DNA from 4 places in the Burkholderia sp. BCC0044 genome. Region 1 is predicted to be linked to each of the others. Evidence: riboswitches for the same ligand, from Rfam matches in the RefSeq annotation. Region 1 holds a riboswitch; each other region holds the start of a gene.

Region 1 (4,445 bases):
GCGCGGCGCGCGACCTTCTTCGGCGCGGCGGGCCGCGATACCATCCGCGACGCGAACATGAACTGGCGCTCGGTCTTCACGCACGCGTTCGATGGCGGCTGGGAACTGCGTCATACGCTGGGCGTGCTGGATCTGCGCAGCACCTTCGACAATACCTACGTCACGCAAAGCTACGTCACGAAGCCGCGCGATTACCGGCGCGTGCAGCGGGCGCGCTACCTGCAGGACATGACGCATCTCAACGTGCAGACCGGCGTCGAACTGGGCGGCAAGGTCGCGACCGGTCCGGCGCTGCATCATCTGCTGTTCGGCATCGAATACGGCTGGCAGAAACGCAGCCCGACGCTGTGGCAGGCCGACGCGGCGCCGGTCCCGATCAGCGGACCGGATCGTTTCGCACTGGCCGGCTCGGCGCCGCGCCCGTATGCGATGAACCGCCACCGTGTCAGCGACTACGCAATCTTCGCGCAGGACCGCATCGACCTCGGCCGAGCGTGGAAGCTGCTCGGCGGCCTGCGCGGGGAACGCTTCGACGTCGATTCGACCAACGCGCTGAACGGTCTGCATTCGCGGCGCACGACGACGGCATGGAGCCCGCGGCTCGGCGTCGTGTGGTCGCCGGTCGGCGCGCACAGCGTGTATGCGTCGTACAGCAAGAGCTTCGCGCCGGTCGGCGGCGACCTGATCGGCATCACGCCCGACGCGCGCGGCAACGCCAACGATCTCGGCCCGCAATACAACCGCCAATACGAGATCGGCGTGAAAAGCGACTGGCGCGGCGGCGCGCTGAGCACGACGCTCGCGCTGTTTCAGCTCGACCTGTACAACCGCCGCGTCGCCGACCCGGTTCGGCCGGGTTTTTTCGACCTCACCGGCCTCGAACGCAATCGCGGCCTGGAACTGGGCGTCGCCGGCCGGCTCGCGGGCGACTGGTTCGTCCGCGGCGGCATCGGCTGGCAACACGCGCGGGTGGTCGACGCCGAGCCGAAGTACGCGGGCAAGCGCTCGGCGGGCGTGTCCGGGGCGAACGGCAGCCTGTTCGTCAGCCATGCGCCGCTGCGCGGATTTTTCGTCGAACTCGGGCTCGTGTACGAAGGCGCGCGTTACGCCGATCGCGACAACCTGCTCGAACTGCCCGCGTATGTTCGCTGGGACGGCAAGGCCGGCTATCGCACGCGCGACTTCGAGGTGACGCTGGCGGCCGTCAACCTCACCGATCGCGACTACTACGCGAATGCGACGAGCCTCGCGCAGATCATGCCCGGTTCGCCACGCACGTTCACGCTGACGGCGGCGTACAAGTTCTGACCGCGCGGGCCGCGCCGACGCCCCGCGCAGCCGGCCCGCCGGGGCTTGCGCGCCGCAAGCCCTGTGCTATCGTATGCGCCGCGTTCGGTGCTCGCATGCGCATTCCGCGCTTGCAGTTAAACGGGAAACAGGAGGCGGATATCCGCCCGGCCTGTGCTGTCCCCGCAACGGTACGCCGCCCGCGCAACGCGCTTTCCCGCGCACGCGCCCAGGCCGCCCGCGATGCCACTGCCCTTCGACCGGGCGGGAAGGCTGCGGCCTGGCAAGCGGCCAGCCCGGATACCGGCCGACGCAAGGGGCGAGCTCGATGCTCGCCGAACGCCCGATCCGCGGGGGACGGATGGGGTGCGCATTCCCCCCGCGTTCGCGCGGGTTTCGCCCGATTCGTCATGCACTGCCTGCCCGCCGGCCGCCGATGTGCCGCCCGCCTTCCCTGTTCCACTGTTTCGACACGGTGCGCACCGTGCCGCGCGCGATGAGCCGCGCCTGGCTCGTCGGCGCCGGCCCGGGGGATGCCGATCTGCTCACGCTGAAAGCCGTGCGCGCGATCGGCGCGGCCGACGTGCTGCTCGTCGACGATCTCGTGAACCCCGACGTGCTGCGCCATGCGCGCGCCGATGCGATGGTCGAGCACGTCGGCAAGCGTGGCGGCCATGCGTCGACGCCGCAGGCGGCGATCGTCGCCGCGATGCTCGCACACCTGCGCGCGGGCCGCAGCGTCGCGCGGCTCAAGGGCGGCGATCCGTTCGTGTTCGGCCGCGGCGGCGAGGAGCTGATCGCGCTCGGCGCGGCGGGTTTTCCGGTGGAAGTCGTCAACGGCATCACCGCGGGTATCGCCGCGCCGGCCGCGCTCGGCATTCCGGTCACGCACCGCGGCGACGCGCAGGGTGTGGTCTTCGTCACGGGCCACGGCGCGGGGGCCGACGAGCCCGACTGGCGCGCGCTCGCGGCGACGCGCATGACGATCGTCATCTACATGGGCATCCGCCGGCTCGACGCGATTGCCGCGGCGCTGCGCGACGGCGGGCTGCCCGGCGACACGCCGTGCGCGGCGATCGAGAACGCCACGCGCCCCGAACAGCATCACGTAACCGCGACGCTCGATACGCTCGTCGAGCGCGTCGCCGAGACCGGTATCGGTTCGCCGGCAATCGTCGTGATCGGCCGCGTCGCCGCACTCGCCGACGATCCGGCGGTGCGTGCGGCGCTCGGCGGCCGCGCATGATGCGCGTCGCGCTCGGCGTCGGTTTCCGCGCAGGCGTCACGGCCGCGCAACTCGATGCCGCGATCCGCGCCGCGCTCGCGCGCTACCCGAGCGCCGAACCGGCGCTCGTCGCGACGCTCGCCGACAAGGCGCGCGCCCGTGCGTTGCGCACGCTGTGCGCGCGCCGCGGCTGGCCGCTCGTCGCGTTCGACGCGGTGCAACTCGCGAGCCGTCCGGAACTGGCCGCGAGCGGCCCGTCGGACGCCGCGCTGGCCCGTTTCGGCATCGCGGGCGTGGCCGAGCCGTGCGCGCAGCTCGCCGCGCCGCACGGCCGGCTGCTCGGCCCCAAATCCATCCGGGACGGCGTGACGGTCGCGCTCGCCGGCCCGCTCTGAACCCATTGTTTCGCTTTCGACAGGACGATTCCCGATGAAGACCGATTCCGAATCCCATCAGCGGATGGCCGAACGCCGCCGCGCCGGCCACGAGAAGAAACAGGCCGCCGCCACTCAGGAGAAAGGCCTGCTGATCGTCCACACCGGCAACGGCAAGGGCAAGAGCACGGCCGCGTTCGGGATGGCCGTGCGCGTGCTCGGCCACGGCATGCGGCTCGGCGTCGTGCAGTTCATCAAGGGCGCGCTGCATACGTCCGAGCGAGACTTCCTCGGCGCGGTCGCGGAATGCGATTTCGTGACGATGGGCGACGGTTATACGTGGAACACCCAGAACCGCGACGCCGATATCGCGACCGCGCGCAAGGGCTGGGACGAGGCGCGCCGGATGATCGAAAGCGGCGACTACCGGATGGTGATCCTCGACGAGCTGAACACCGTGCTGAAGTACGAATACCTGCCGCTCGACGACGTGCTCGCGACGCTCACGGCTCGCCCGGAGTCGGTGCACGTGGTCGTCACCGGGCGGCATGCGCCCGATGCGCTGATCGATGCGGCCGATCTCGTCACCGAAATGCGGCTCGTCAAGCATCCGTACAAGGAGCAAGGCGTGAAGGCGCAGCGCGGCGTGGAGTTCTGAGCATGCCGGCCTGCCCCGCGCTGTTCGTCAGCGCGCCCGCGTCGGGCCAGGGCAAGACGTCGGTGACGGCCGGCCTCGCGCGGCTGCACCGCCGGCTCGGCCGCCGCGTGCGCGTGTTCAAGACCGGGCCGGATTTTCTCGATCCGATGCTGCTCGAACGCGCGAGCGGCGCGCCGGTGCATGCGCTCGACCTAGGGATGGTCGGCGAGACCGGTTGCCGGGCGCTGCTCGCCGACGCCGCGCGCGACGCGGACCTGATCCTGATCGAAGGCGTGATGGGGCTGTTCGACGGCACGCCGAGCAGCGCCGATCTCGCGATCGCATTCGGCGTGCCGGTCGTCGCGGTGATTTCGGCGAAGTCGATGGCGCAGACGTTCGCGGCGATCGCATTCGGGCTCGCACGGTTTCGGCCCGAGGTGCCGTTTCACGGCGTGCTGGCGAACCGCGTCGGGTCGGTACGGCACGCGGAATTGCTGCAACAGGCGTTGCCCGACGACCTGCGCTGGCTCGGGTACGTGCCGGCCGATGCGGGCATCGCGCTGCCGGAACGGCATCTCGGGCTGCATCAGCCGGCCGATATCGACGATCTCGATGCGCGGCTCGACCGCGCGGCCGACGTGCTCGCGCAAACCGCGCTCGCCGAATTACCGGCGGCCGTCACATTCGCGGAACCGGACGTGGCCGCGCCGTTGCCGCGCGCGCTCGCCGGCAAACGGATCGCAGTGGCGCGCGATGCGGCATTTTCGTTCATCTATCCGGCGAATCTCGCGTTGCTCGATGCACTCGGTGCGGCGCTGCGGTTCTTCTCGCCGCTCGCCGACGAACCTGTGCCCGACGATTGCGACGCGCTGTTCTTGCCGGGCGGGTATCCGGAACTGCATGCGACGACGCTCGCGGCGAA
Region 2 (4,445 bases), on a different contig from region 1:
GTGCGCCGCGCGATGGAAATCGTGTCGCAGCATCTCGGCGTGTCGCGCGCGACCGTCTACAACGATGCGAAGTGACGCGACGCATCCGGATTTGCCGTTTTGAGTTTCCCGTTGACTGATCTTTTCGACTCTCGAGCACCCATGAATTCTCCGACTCTCCCCACGTACGACGACGTCGTCGCCGCCGCCGCCCGGCTCGAAGGCCACGCGCACCGCACGCCGGTGATGACGTCGCGCACGATCGACGACGCGCTCGGCGCGCAGGTGTTCTTCAAGTGCGAGAACCTGCAGCGCATGGGCGCCTTCAAGTTCCGCGGCGCGTTCAACGCGCTGTCGCGCTTCAACGCGGAACAGCGGCGCCACGGCGTCGTCGCGTTCTCGTCGGGCAACCATGCGCAGGCGATCGCGCTGTCGGCGCGCATCCTCGGCATTCCCGCGACGATCGTGATGCCGCAGGACGCGCCGGCCGCGAAGATGGCCGCGACGCGCGGCTACGGCGGCAACGTCGTGACCTACGACCGCTACACCGAGGATCGCGAGCAGATCGGGCGCGAGCTCGCGGAAAAGCACGGGCTCACGCTGGTGCCGCCCTACGATCACCCGGACGTGATCGCCGGCCAGGGCACCGCAGCCAAGGAACTGTTCGACGAAGTCGGCCCGCTCGACGCGGTGTTCACGCCGCTCGGCGGCGGCGGCCTGCTGTCGGGCACCGCGCTCGCCACGCGCGCGCTGTCGCCGCATGCGAAGCTGTACGGCGTCGAGCCCGAGGCCGGCAACGACGCGCAGCAATCGTTCCGGTCCGGCACGATCGTGCACATCGACACGCCGCGCACGATCGCCGACGGCGCGCAGACGCAGCACCTCGGCAACCTCACGTTCCCGATCCTGCGCCGCGACGTCGACGACATCCTGACCGCGACGGACGCGGAACTCGTCGACTGCATGCGCTTCTTCGCCACGCGCATGAAGATCGTCGTCGAGCCGACCGGCTGCCTGTCGTTCGCCGCCGTGCGGCGGATGAAGGACGCGCTGCAGGGCAAGCGCGTCGGCGTGGTGATCAGCGGCGGCAACGTCGATCTCGAGAACTTCTGCGCGCTGGTGTCGGCACCGGCCTGACCGTCGCGGCGCGCATGACGATCCGGTCATGCGCGCACCGCCCGACCTTCACGTCGCGTTAAGTTTGGCGCCCTAGACTGATTACGTCGTCCTGAAGTCAGTCGTGAAGGAGTCGCCATGAATACGCACGCGATCGTCGCCGCCGCCCTGGCGGCCGCTTCCCTGTCGGCGTTCGCTCAACCGGGCGTGACGTCATCCGGTTTTCCCGCCGCCTCGCCGCACCCTGCAGCCGGGCAAGCGATGCACCGTTCGACCGCCGCGCTGCCGCCCACCGGCTTCGTGCTCGCGAAGATCGATCAGAACAATACGCCGCCCGACCGCGGCGGCGACCCGGGCGGCCGCACGCACGGCGGCTCGCATATGTAACGACACGCGCCGGCCGGCGGCAGTCGGAACGACGGCGGCGACGGAGCGCGGGCGGCGAGGATATCGTCAATGCGCCGCCGCAACGCGGCGTCGATCGTCTCCGGTTGCGGCATCGGCCGGTAGCGCCCTCGGCGCGAAGACACACGCTCGAACCCGCCGGTTTCATCAGACATAAACGCGGTAACGCCGCAGAAAGCGAGAGAATCCGGAAATCCGCCGCCGGGCAATGACGTTTTTTCGCATCCGCGCGCGACCAGACGATTGACGTGCGCGAGCGCACGCCATTACCCTTGCGCGCTGATGGTTCCCAGGGATGGGATCAAAAGGGAACGCAGCAGGGGCAACGCCCCGAATCTGCGGCTGCCCCCGCAACTGTGAGCGGCGAATCCGTGCCACCGCATGCCACTGGGAAACCGGGAAGGCCCGCACGGACGACGACCCGCGAGCCAGGAGACCTGCCATCGACCCGAGGTCCAGCAGCCGCACCGGGCGGGGTGTCCCGATGTGCAAGCACCGCCGTTGGCGGCCGCCTGTTGCATGGACGACCCGACCTCAGGATCCGTCAGATGTCCATCGTTCCCGAATCCGCTTCCCGCTCGGAAGCATCGCACCGACACGCCGTCGGCATGCGCCCCCTGTCCGCCCTGCACTCACGATCGGCGTACGCGCCCCACGCTTTGTCCCGCCGCCTCATGAACATTCGTCACCTGCTCGCCACGTCCGCCGCCACCGCGCTGCTTTCCCCGCTCGCCCATGCGGCCGGCGACACGGCGCTCGCGCAGCCCGCCGCGCCCGCGCCGGGCGCGGACCTGCCGACGATCAGCGTGACCGACACGCGGCACCTGCCCGAATCGTTCGACCGGCGCTATGCGTCGACGCAGGTGCTCACGCGCGAGGATCTCGACCGGCTGTCGCCCGCCGACCCGAGCATCACGCAGGCGCTCGCGACGCTGCCGGGCGTGACCGTCGCGCAGAACGGCGGGCCCGGCTCGTCCGCGTCGGTCAGCATCCGCGGCTCGTCGGCGAGCCAGGTCGCCGTGTTCATCGACGGAATCCGGATCGGCTCGCCGACCACCGGCATCGCGCCGTGGGCCGACCTGCCGACCGAAGCGTTCGAGCGCGTCGAAGTGATCTCCGGCCCGGCCGCCGCGTCGTTCGGCAACAACGCGATGGGCGGCGTCGTGCAACTCTTCACGCGCCGCGCCGCCAACCAGCCGAACCAGACCACCGTGTCGTTCGGCGGCGGCTCGAACAAGACCTTCGACACGCAGTTCCGCACGTCGGGCACGGTGCCGTCGACCGGGCCGCTGGCCGCGCTCGGCGGGCTCACCTACTCGCTCGGGCTGCACGACTACAACACGGCCGGCATCGATGCGACGCGGCCGTTCTTCTACGGCCACGAAGACGGCCGCAATCCGTATCACGCGCAGGATCTCGACGCGCGGCTCGGCTATGCGCGCGACAACTGGTCGATCTCGACGTTCGCGCTGTACCACCGCTCCGATCTGTCCTACGACAACAGCGGCTACGCCAATCGCGAACTCGATCACCAGTTGACGACCGGCGTTGCGTTCCATCTCGACATCACGCCCGATACGCAGTTCGACCAGTCGTTCGGCTATGCGAACGACCGCCAGTTCATCTATGCGGACAATCCGGCCCTCGCGACCGACCAGATCAATTCGCAGCGGATCAGCACGTCGACGTCGCTGACCCATCAGGAGCACGGGTTTCACCTGTTCGGCCTGCCGCTGTCGGGCGAATCGAAGCTCGCGTACGACTTCACGCGCGAGCAGGCGTTCCTGCCGGTCGACATCCCCGGCGGCGTGCCGACGCGCAACGATTCCGCGTTCTCGCTGCACCAGTCGGCGACGCTCGGCAGCGTGACGATGTTCGTCGCGGGCCGTCACGAGATCATCGCCGGGCAAGCGGTGAACACCGGCAACGCCGCGCTGTCGTGGGCGCTCACGCCGGTCTACACGGCGCGCATGTCGTACGGCAATGCGTTCCGCCTGCCGACGTTCAACGACCTGTACTACCCCGGCTACGGCAACCCAAACCTCAGCCCCGAACGCAGCACGTCGGTCGAGGGCGCGCTCGACGCGAACACCGCGTACGGCACGTTCACCGCGGCGATCTACGACACCCGCGTCAGCAACCTGATCGCGTACAACCCGGCGACGTTCTCGCCGATGAACATCGGCCGCTCGCACATTCGCGGCATCGACCTGTCGTACAAGGGGACGATCGGCCGCTCGACGCCGGTGAGCGTCGCGGTCGGCATCCTGAATCCGCAGGACGAGACCAACCAGACCTGGCTGAGCCGCCGGCCGCGCCAGACGGTCAGCCTGAACGTCGACCACACGTGGGACGAACTGAAGCTGCACGCGCTGAGCACGGGCGCGTCGCTGCTGTACGGCGGCTCGACGTTCGACGATCCGGCCAACCGGCAGTATCTGGCGTCGTACCTGACGGTGAGCCTGCGCGCGTCGTACCGGATCAATTCGCACCTGACGGTGTCGGCGTCGCTGTCGAACCTGTTTGACCGGCAGTACATGACCGCGTACGGCTACAACACGCTCGGGCGCACCGCATTCGGCAAGGTCAGCTATACGTTCTGACGGCTCGACGCATCAGCATCAGCCTCTGCCCACCGGCACGCGCGGGAAATTGACATCACGGCAAAAGCTAATAGAATTAGTTTTTTGACTAACCCGCATAGCATTCGTCATGGCGCGTGCCGGCCTTACCCTGGACAAGCTCGTCGAAGCCGGCGCGCAGCTCGCCGATGAAACCGGCTTCGAGCAACTCACCGGCGCAGCGCTCGCGCGGCATTTCGACGTGAAGCTGGCGAGCCTGTATTCCCATATCCCGAGCTTCGACGATCTCAAGAGCCGCATCGCGCTGTTCGCGCTGCAGGAGCTCGCCGCGCGCGCCGCCGACGCGCTGGCCGGCCGCACCGG
Region 3 (4,445 bases), on a different contig from region 1:
GCTGACCGCGGCGGCCAACGCGCTGCACCTCACGCAATCGGCGCTCAGCCACACCGTCAGGAAAATCGAGCAGCAGCTCGGCACGCCGATCTGGGATCGGGAAGGCCGCGGCCTGCGGCTCACGCAGGGCGGCCAGTATCTGCTGAAGCTGGCGAACCGGCTGCTGCCGCAGTTCGAGCTCGCCGAGGAGCGGATGAAGCAGTACGCGAAGGGCGAGCGCGGCACGCTGCGCATCGGGATGGAGTGCCACCCGTGCTACCAGTGGCTGCTGAAGGTCGTGTCGCCGTACCTGTCGCGCTGGCCCGACGTCGACGTGGACGTGAAGCAGCGCTTCCAGTTCGGCGGCATCGGCGCGCTGTTCGGCTACGACATCGACGTGCTCGTGACGCCCGATCCGCTGAACAAGCCGGGGCTGCGCTTCGATCCCGTGTTCGACTACGAACAGGTGCTGGTGGTCGCGGATTCGCACCGGTTCGCGAATGCCGACTACGTGACGCCCGAGCAACTGACCGACGAGATCCTGATCACGTACCCGGTCGAAACCGACCGGCTCGACATCTACAACCAGTTCCTGACGCCGGCCGGCATCGTGCCGAGGCGGCACAAGTCGATCGAGACGACCGACATCATGTTGCAGATGGTCGCGAGCGGGCGCGGCGTGGCCGCGCTGCCGCGGTGGCTCGCCGACGAGTACGCGGACCGGATGCCGGTCGTGCCGGTCAAGCTGGGCAAGAACGGCATCGCGAAGCAGATCTTCCTCGGCATCCGCGAAGCGGACGCATCGATCGACTATCTGGCCGCGTTCGTCGCGCTGGCGCGCGAATCGACGTGGAGCGCGCCACGCATGCTGCGCTAGGCGCGCCCGGTTGCGATCGCGTCAGGTGGCGCGCATGCCGGCGCGCTCGCCGCGCTCGACCCACGCGCCGAACAGCAGGCCGATCGTCGTCCACATGATCACCTGCATGCCGATGGCCGCCACGCGGAACTTCCACAGCAAGGCCGCCGGGAAATCGGCCGGCAGCTCGCTGACCGAAGGCAACCCGATCTGCACGGCCGCGATGATCGCGACGAACACCAGCCCGGCGACGATCGACGCGTTCCACTGGCCGAGCTTCGCCAGCAGATGGCGGCGCACGCCGACCGAGAACACCATCGTCGCGACCGAGATCGCGATCATCAGGAAGAACAGGCCGGTGCGATAGCCGATCGTGTCGGGGTCGCCGACCGACGGCGGATTGGCCGGGTACTTGAGATTCGGCACGATCACGAGCGCGACGAACGCGGCCAGCGCGAGCCACGCGGCCAGCGGCCGTGCCGGCAGGCGGCTGCCGCGTCCGTACGCATACGCGAAGACCAGCGAGAACAGCCCGCCGAATGCCGCGCCGTAGGTCACGACGCCCGTCAGCAGCCCGAGGCCGGCCTGCGTCTGGCGGCTGACCAGCTCGGGCTCCGGCGCCTCGCCTTGGGCGGCGGCGTTTTTTTCTTCGAAGGAGATTGCCTGATCGACTTGCGGTTCGCCGACGATCCTGGCGAAACCGAACGTGAGGAGGCCCGCGGCGATGCCTGCGAGCATCCCGCGCATGAGCAGCTTTCCGACCATCGCAGGCTCCGCGTCAGTGGCAGGGAAAGCCGAGCAGATGGCGGCCGTCGTGCACGAATTCGTGTACATACATGCCCGGCACGAGCGACGTCGCGCCCTGTTCCGCACCGACGAAATACAGCGCGAGCAGCAGGATCAGGCCGACGAACACGGCCCACGGCAACAGCTCACGGACGGGGATGGGTGCCGGCACGACCGCCGGCTTCAGCACTGCTTCGCTCATGGATGCACCTCAGGGGAATCGCGCCCCGACAAATGATGGATGGGTACGAAGGCAGGTCTGGCTTCCGGGATCATCGATTCCCCGGTTACAGTGGCGCGACCGCGCCGGAATTGCACCGGCTTCCGCGCTTCGTATCGGGCGAATTGTACGCGCGAACGTTCGCGTATTGAAGCGATGACACGTGGGCGAGCGCGCCCCGTTCCGGATCATCCGACAACCGACATGACCCTGCCTGCCTCGCTCTGCCTGATCGCCCACGCATCGACCCGCGCCATGCGCACCGGCACGTTTCCAGACGACGATCCGCTCGACGCGCCCGGGCTCGCCGAAGCCGCTGCGCTGCGCGGCCGGTGGACGGGCGTTGCGGGCGCGCTCGTGCTGTGCAGCCCGGCATGCTGCGCGAGGCAGACGGCCGACGCGCTCGGGCTGCACGCCGAGATCGACGACGCGCTGCGCGACATCGACTACGGCCACTGGCGCGGCAAGCGGCTGCACGATCTCGCACGCGACCTGCCTGACGAACTTGCGGCGTGGATCGGCACACCATCCGCGTCGCCGCATCGCGGCGAATCGTTCGACGCCGCCGCGCATCGGGTCGGCACATGGTTGGACGGATTGCCGCGTGATCGCGACGTCGTCGCGATCACGCATGCGCCGATCGTCCGCGCGGCCATCGCGCATGTGCGGCGGATGAGTCCCGAAGCGGCCACGCGTCTCGACGTCGCGCCGCTGTCGGGCACGACGTTCGTCGCGTCGCCGGCCGGCTGGACGTTGGCCGCGACGGACATCGTGCTCGGCGCCGGCACCTAAACCGCTTGGCATGTTTACTATGTGAGCCGACGATGCGCGCCCAACGCTTCGCAGGCAGCCGCTCGCCTTACATCCCGTAAGACACACCGTTCGTCCTCCCGACTGTCATCAAACTGACTGCTAGCCACAGCTAGGATCGGACGAGGTTCCCTCACGAGATGCCGTCATGAATCAACCCGCTTCGTCCGCCCCGAACAATCCGGCCTCCATCGCGCGCACCAAGCAGATCGGCTATGCCGCGTTCCTGCTGGTGCTCGTGCTCGGCGCCGTCTATATCGCCACGCACCTGGTCGCCGATCTGGCGCCGGTTCGCGAAGGGACACTGTTCCCGTACCTGCTGCTCGGCGCCGCACTGCTGATCGCGCTCGGCTTCGAATTCGTCAACGGCTTCCACGACACCGCGAATGCGGTCGCGACCGTGATCTACACGCACTCGCTGACGCCGAACGTCGCGGTGATCTGGTCGGGCATGTGGAACTTCCTCGGCGTGATGGTCTCGAGCGGTGCCGTCGCGTTCGGCATCCTGCAGTTGCTGCCGGTCGAGTTGATCCTGCAGGTCGGCAGCGGCTCGGGCTTCGCGATGGTGTTCGCGCTGCTGATCGCCGCGATCGTCTGGAACCTCGCGACCTGGTATTTCGGGTTGCCGTCGTCGAGCTCGCATACGCTGATCGGGTCGATCATCGGCGTCGGGCTGATGAACCAGCTGATGCACGGGCCGTCCGGCACGAGCGGCGTCGACTGGGGCCAGGCGCTCGGCGTCGGCAAGTCGCTGCTGCTCTCGCCGATCGTCGGCTTCCTGTGTGCGTCGCTGCTGCTGCTCGTGCTGAAGGCCGTCGTGCGGATTCCGGAGCTGTACAAGGAGCCGCCGAAGGATCAGCCGCCGCCGTTCTGGATTCGCTGCCTGCTGATCCTCACCTGCACCGGCGTGTCGTTCGCGCACGGGTCGAACGACGGGCAGAAAGGGATGGGCCTCATCATGCTGATCCTGATCGGCACGGTGCCCACCGCCTATGCACTGAACAAGGCCGTCACGCCCGCGGAATCGCAGACCTTCGTGGCGGTCGCGAACCAGGCGGCGGCGACGTTCGGGAAGTACACGAACGGCGTCGCGCCGTCCGCGAACCCGCGCGCCGACGTCGAACACTACGTGCAGCATCGTGAACTGACGCCCGCCGTGCTGCCGGCCGTCGCGCAATTGTCCACGTCGCTCGCGACCGCCGTCGGCGCGTCGGGCTCGATGGCGGCCGTGCCGCAGCGCGACGTCGACAACGTGCGCAACACGATGTATCTGGTGTCCGAAGCCATTCGTCTGCTCGAGAAGGCGGGCCAGCCCGCGTTCGCCGCCGACGACAAGCTCGCGATCGACAACTATCGCAAGCAGCTCGACCACGCGACCAAGTTCATTCCGACGTGGGTGAAGGTCGCCGTCGCGATCGCGCTGGGCCTCGGCACGATGGTCGGCTGGAAGCGAATCGTCGTAACTGTCGGTGAAAAAATCGGCAAGCAGCATCTGACGTACGGACAGGGCGCATCGGCCGAACTCGTCGCGATGCTGACGATCGGGGCCGCCGACATGTACGGGCTGCCCGTGTCGACGACGCACGTGCTGTCGTCGGGCGTCGCGGGCACGATGGCGGCGAACGGCTCCGGGCTGCAATGGAGCACGGTGCGCAGCCTCGTCCTCGCATGGGTGCTGACGCTGCCGGCGTCGATCGCGCTGGCGGCGGGGCTTTACTGGTTGTTCCGGTCGCTGGCCTGATTGGAGGCGCGGCGGGTGGCGGGCGTTGGCCGGCTACCCGCCGCGGTAGATTG
Region 4 (4,445 bases), on a different contig from region 1:
CCGCGCGACGAAAAAAACGACGGCCGGCCCGATCGGCCGACAGCGGTTGCTTAGGCCGCGCGAACGTGTCGCGAGTTCCGTTGCGGCGGCGCGTACTGACCAGATTTGACCTTTGGCGCGCGCCTACTTCATCAACTTTTCGGTGATGAATCGCCATTCGGCCCGCGTGACGGGCGTGATCGACAACCGGTTGCCGCGGGCGAGCACGCGCATGTCGGCGAGCTCGTCGTGCTCGCGCAGCGCGGCGAGCGGCACGAGCGGCGACTTCTTCACGAAGCGCACGTCGACGAGCAGCCAGCGTGGCGCTTCCTGCGTCGATTTCGGGTCGTAATAGGGGCTTTTCGGATCGAACTGCGTGGGATCGGGGTAGGGCGTGGACGATACTTCGGCGAGCCCCGCGATGCCCGGCTCGGGGCAACTCGAGTGATAGAACAGTACGCCGTCGCCGATCTTCATCGTGTCGCGCATGAAATTGCGCGCCTGATAGTTGCGCACGCCGGTCCACGGCAGCGAGCGCTGCGGTGCGTTGGCGAGATCGTCGATGCTTGCTTCGTCCGGTTCGGACTTCATCAGCCAGTATTGCATGGTCGTGATCGACGCAGAAAAAGGCCGCTACAAAAGGAAACGGCATCGGGCGTTACCCGATGCCGTTGGATAGGCCCCCGCCTTGGCCGCTAGGCCGGCATCCTGAACCTGAGGTTCAGAATTGGTCGCAGTTAGCAGCACTTCGGGTACATCAGACAGAGTGACGCGCGCGCCCGTGCTACAAATTTCCGCAACCGTGCACATGGCATTGGTTCAAGGAATATATGACCTTGGCGAACCAGGCAGGGAAGCTGACTGAACTGTGTTTCGATGCGCCAATTTGACCACCGTTGACCGTCGAGATCAAGCGGAATCGACGCATCGTTTCAACCGTTACTGCGTCTCGTGCTGTGCGAGCACCGCGCCGAGCTGTTCGTTCATCTGATGCATTGTACGACGGATTTCCTCCGCCGGAAATGCTTCACCGTGCCGCACGCTCGTTTGCAGTCGCAGCAATTCCGATGCAAGCGACAGCGCCGCCATCACCGCGATGCGATCGGTGCCGCGCACCGAGCTGTTCGAGCGGATTTTCGACATTTCGGCGTCGACGCGCGCGACCGCTTCGAGCAGCGCCGCTTCGGTCTCGGCCGAACAGGCGAGCCGATAGGCCTGACCGAGAATCGAGACTTCGATCTGCTTGGTGCTCATGCATGTTCTCCGTGGCTGGCCGCGTCATCGCCATCCGTGCGCGCCTGCGCATCGAGCAGGTCGAGCTGGTTGTCGGCTTGCTCCGCGCCCTTCGAGCGCGGCAGCTTTTCGAGAATCGCGTTCAGTTTCACCTGGGCGTCGTCGATCTTCGCCGACAGCGTGTCGCGCTCGGCCGCGAGCGCATTGCGTTCGTCGCGCAGCTGCGCGAGTTCCGCGCGGACCGTGTCCGCTTCCGCGCGCAATTGCGCGACCTGCTCCTCGAGCGCGAGCCGTTCCGAGTGATAGCGCTTGTTCAGCGAAATCAGACGGCCAATATTTTGAGACAGGGTTTCGAGTTCGTTGAGCATTTGCTGCGTCCTCTAAAGACCCAGCATTTTAGCGCGGAATACCGCGCAATCCGACATCTGTAACGTTTCCAGTCGTAACACCCCTGCTTCTTGCCGCGAATCGGCGCGTCCCGCGCGGGTCCGGATGCTTCCTTGACGCTCGCGCGACCGGCTCCTAAACTGGCGCCGCCTCGGTGCTCGCGCGCAGGACGCGCGGTTAAACGGGAAGCAGGGTGTGGGCTCCACGAGCGCGCCAACCTGCGCTGCCCCCGCAACGGTAAGCGGCCGCGTCGCGTGACGCAGGCCGGCTCGGGCGCGTTTCGCGTGCAGGTCGCTCGCGGGCGCGGGCCACTGCGCGTCATCGCGCGGGAAGGCGAGCCGGTCCGCCGCCAGCCCGGATACCGGCCGAGACGGGGAGCCCGCACGGGCTCCATGACGCGCGGCCTGCGGGGAAGCGGGGCGCGCAATGTTTCACGGAACGTCCTTCGATGCCGACCCCAATCGTCCGCCACGCGCCCCTGTCGCGCCCGGCCGGCTGCCGCAAGCGGATGCGCCGCGCGTCGTGCGCGCGGCCGTGCGCGGCATGAGCGCCGCGCGCGCCGCCGTCATCTGGGCCGCGCTGGCCGCCGTGGTCGCGCTGCTGTTCGTCGCGTCGCTGTCGATCGGCAGCGTGCCGATGTCGCCATGGCAAGCGCTCGCGTCGCTCGTGCCGCACGGCGGCGATACCCTGTTCGCCGATATCGTGCGCACGCTGCGCCTGCCGCGCGCGCTCGCGGGCTTCGCGTGCGGCGCGCTGCTCGCGCTGGCGGGCGCGTTGTTGCAGGTGCTGCTGCGCAATCCGCTCGCGGAGCCGTACGTGCTGGGCGTGTCCGGCGGCGCGGCCGGCTTCGCGCTCGTCGCGATGATCGCAGGGGGCGCATGGTGGCTCGTCGACGCATCCGCGTTCGCCGGTTCGCTCGTATCGGTCGCGCTCGTGCTGGGGCTCGCGAGGCGCGAGCTGTGGCGCGGCGAATCGCGCGACGCGTCGCCGCGGCTGCTGCTCACGGGCGTCGTGATCGCGGCGGGGTGGGGCGCGCTCGTCACGCTGTTGCTGTCGCTCGCGCCCGACGCGCGGCTGCGCGGCATCATCTTCTGGCTGACGGGCGACCTGAGTGGCGCGACGGCGCCGTGGTTCGCGTGGGGCGCGCTGCTGCTGAGCGCAGGCGTCGCGCTGCCGGCCGCGCCGCAACTGAACGTGCTGCTGCGCGGCGATGCGACCGCGCTCGCGCTCGGCGTGCCGGTCGCGCGGCTGCGCGTGCGGATCTATCTCGTCGCGTCGCTGGCCGCCGCGGCCGCGGTGACGACGGCCGGCACGATCGGCTTCGTCGGGCTCGTCGTGCCGCATGCATTGCGGCTCGCGTTCGGCAACGACCAGCGGATGCTGCTGCCGGCCGCGATGCTCGCGGGCGGCGGCGGCGTGATGGCGGCCGACCTCCTCGCGCGCACCGCGATCGCGCCCGCGCAATTGCCGGTCGGCGTGATGACCGCGTTGATCGGCGTGCCGGTGTTCCTGTGGATGTTGCTGAGGAGACCGATGCGATGACGGGCCCCGCACTGAACGCCGCTGCCGGCGACATGTACTACACGGCCGTCGACCTGACGCTGAAAGCCGGCGCGCGCACGCTGCTCGACTGCTTCACGCAGGCGTTCCGCCCCGGCGAGATCTGGTGCGTCGCCGGGCCGAACGGCGCGGGCAAGACGACGCTGCTCGCCACGCTCGCCGGATTGCAGCCGCCCGCCGGCGGACACGTCGAGATCGACGGCCGGCCGCTTGCCGCGTGGCGCCCCGAACGACTCGCGCAGCGCCGCGCACTGATGCCGCAGCAATTGCACGATGCGTTCAGCGCGACCGTGTTCGACACGGTGCTGCTCAACCGCTTTCCGTATCTCGGTGGCTGGGGCTGGGAGCGCGACGGCGACCGTGCGGCCGCGCGCGATGCGCTCGCGACGTTCGACCTGAGCCCGCTCGCGTCGCGCGACGTGATGTCGCTGTCGGGCGGCGAGCGGCAACGGGTCGCGCTGGCCGCGACGCTGTGCCAGGATGCGCCGCTGATGCTGCTCGACGAACCGCTCGCGCATCTCGACCTGCATCACCAGATCGACTGTCTGACCGCGCTGGCCGCCTGGCTCGCGGCGGGCCCGCGCACGGTATTGTTTTCGTGTCACGACCTGAATCTCGCGCGGCGTTTCGCGACGCACGCGCTGTTGCTCGACGGCCGCGGCCATGCGTGGGCCGGCCCCGTGCACGACGTGCTGACGCCCGAGCGCGCGAGCGATGCATTCGGCTATCCGCTCGTGCTGATTCGCGAGAACGGCCGCGATGCGTTGCTGCCGGCGTGGCCTGCGCGACAATGACCTTTCCTGTCCCGATTTTTTCGATGCGCGGCGCATGCCGCACCCACGACACGGCTCCTCGATGACCACTCCGACCCAATTCCCGCCCGCGATCGCGCCGCTCGACGACGCATTGCGCAAGCGCCTGCAGCATGTGATCGACCACAAGACCAAGCCGCCCGGCAGCCTCGGCCAGCTCGAGGCGCTCGCGCTGCAGATCGGCCTGATCCAGCGCACCGAGCGGCCCGTCGTGCAGCGTCCCGTGACGATCGTGTTCGCGGGCGATCACGGGATCGCGGCCGAGGGCGTCAGTCCTTATCCGCAGGCGGTGACCGCGCAGATGGTCGCGAACTTCCTGGCCGGCGGTGCGGCGATCAACGCGTTTTCAGGCGTCGCGCAGAGCACGCTCGAGATCGTCGATGCGGGCGTCGCGTCGCCGCTGCCGCTGTCGGACCGGCTGGTGTCGCTGCCGGTCGCGCGCGGCACGCGCAACTTCGCGACGGAGCCGGCGAT

Evidence for each region. A riboswitch is a leader RNA that binds a small molecule or an ion and turns the genes downstream of it on or off. The one in region 1 is predicted to bind cobalamin.
Region 2: linked by a shared signal. The riboswitch ahead of HWX14_RS12320 (TonB-dependent receptor) and the one ahead of cobA (uroporphyrinogen-III C-methyltransferase) in region 1 are both predicted to bind cobalamin.
Region 3: linked by a shared signal. The riboswitch ahead of HWX14_RS35655 (CbtB-domain containing protein) and the one ahead of cobA (uroporphyrinogen-III C-methyltransferase) in region 1 are both predicted to bind cobalamin.
Region 4: linked by a shared signal. The riboswitch ahead of HWX14_RS31390 (iron ABC transporter permease) and the one ahead of cobA (uroporphyrinogen-III C-methyltransferase) in region 1 are both predicted to bind cobalamin.

What each region holds. Positions count from the first base shown of each region.
Region 1 is NZ_CADFDO010000001.1:643,847-648,291, forward strand. It holds gene HWX14_RS02925 (TonB-dependent siderophore receptor) at 1-1,308, shown strand, start outside; cobalamin riboswitch at 1,377-1,614, shown strand; gene cobA (uroporphyrinogen-III C-methyltransferase) at 1,724-2,533, shown strand; gene HWX14_RS02935 (cobalamin biosynthesis protein) at 2,530-2,907, shown strand; gene cobO (cob(I)yrinic acid a,c-diamide adenosyltransferase) at 2,942-3,544, shown strand; gene HWX14_RS02945 (cobyrinate a,c-diamide synthase) at 3,547-4,445, shown strand, end outside.
Region 2 is NZ_CADFDO010000002.1:830,856-835,300, reverse strand. It holds gene HWX14_RS12335 (helix-turn-helix transcriptional regulator) at 1-75, shown strand, start outside; gene HWX14_RS12330 (threo-3-hydroxy-L-aspartate ammonia-lyase) at 142-1,116, shown strand; gene HWX14_RS12325 (hypothetical protein) at 1,234-1,482, shown strand; cobalamin riboswitch at 1,767-1,960, shown strand; gene HWX14_RS12320 (TonB-dependent receptor) at 2,175-4,103, shown strand; gene HWX14_RS12315 (TetR-like C-terminal domain-containing protein) at 4,213-4,445, shown strand, end outside.
Region 3 is NZ_CADFDO010000010.1:150,628-155,072, forward strand. It holds gene HWX14_RS35645 (LysR family transcriptional regulator) at 1-856, shown strand, start outside; gene HWX14_RS35650 (CbtA family protein) at 878-1,600, opposite strand; gene HWX14_RS35655 (CbtB-domain containing protein) at 1,614-1,823, opposite strand; cobalamin riboswitch at 1,856-1,999, opposite strand; gene HWX14_RS35660 (histidine phosphatase family protein) at 2,046-2,633, shown strand; gene HWX14_RS35665 (inorganic phosphate transporter) at 2,800-4,392, shown strand.
Region 4 is NZ_CADFDO010000006.1:244,521-248,965, reverse strand. It holds gene HWX14_RS31410 (EVE domain-containing protein) at 124-585, opposite strand; RNA gene ssrS (6S RNA) at 656-837, opposite strand; gene HWX14_RS31400 (cell division protein ZapA) at 919-1,233, opposite strand; gene HWX14_RS31395 (hypothetical protein) at 1,230-1,580, opposite strand; cobalamin riboswitch at 1,735-1,984, shown strand; gene HWX14_RS31390 (iron ABC transporter permease) at 2,026-3,141, shown strand; gene HWX14_RS31385 (ABC transporter ATP-binding protein) at 3,138-3,953, shown strand; gene cobT (nicotinate-nucleotide--dimethylbenzimidazole phosphoribosyltransferase) at 4,015-4,445, shown strand, end outside.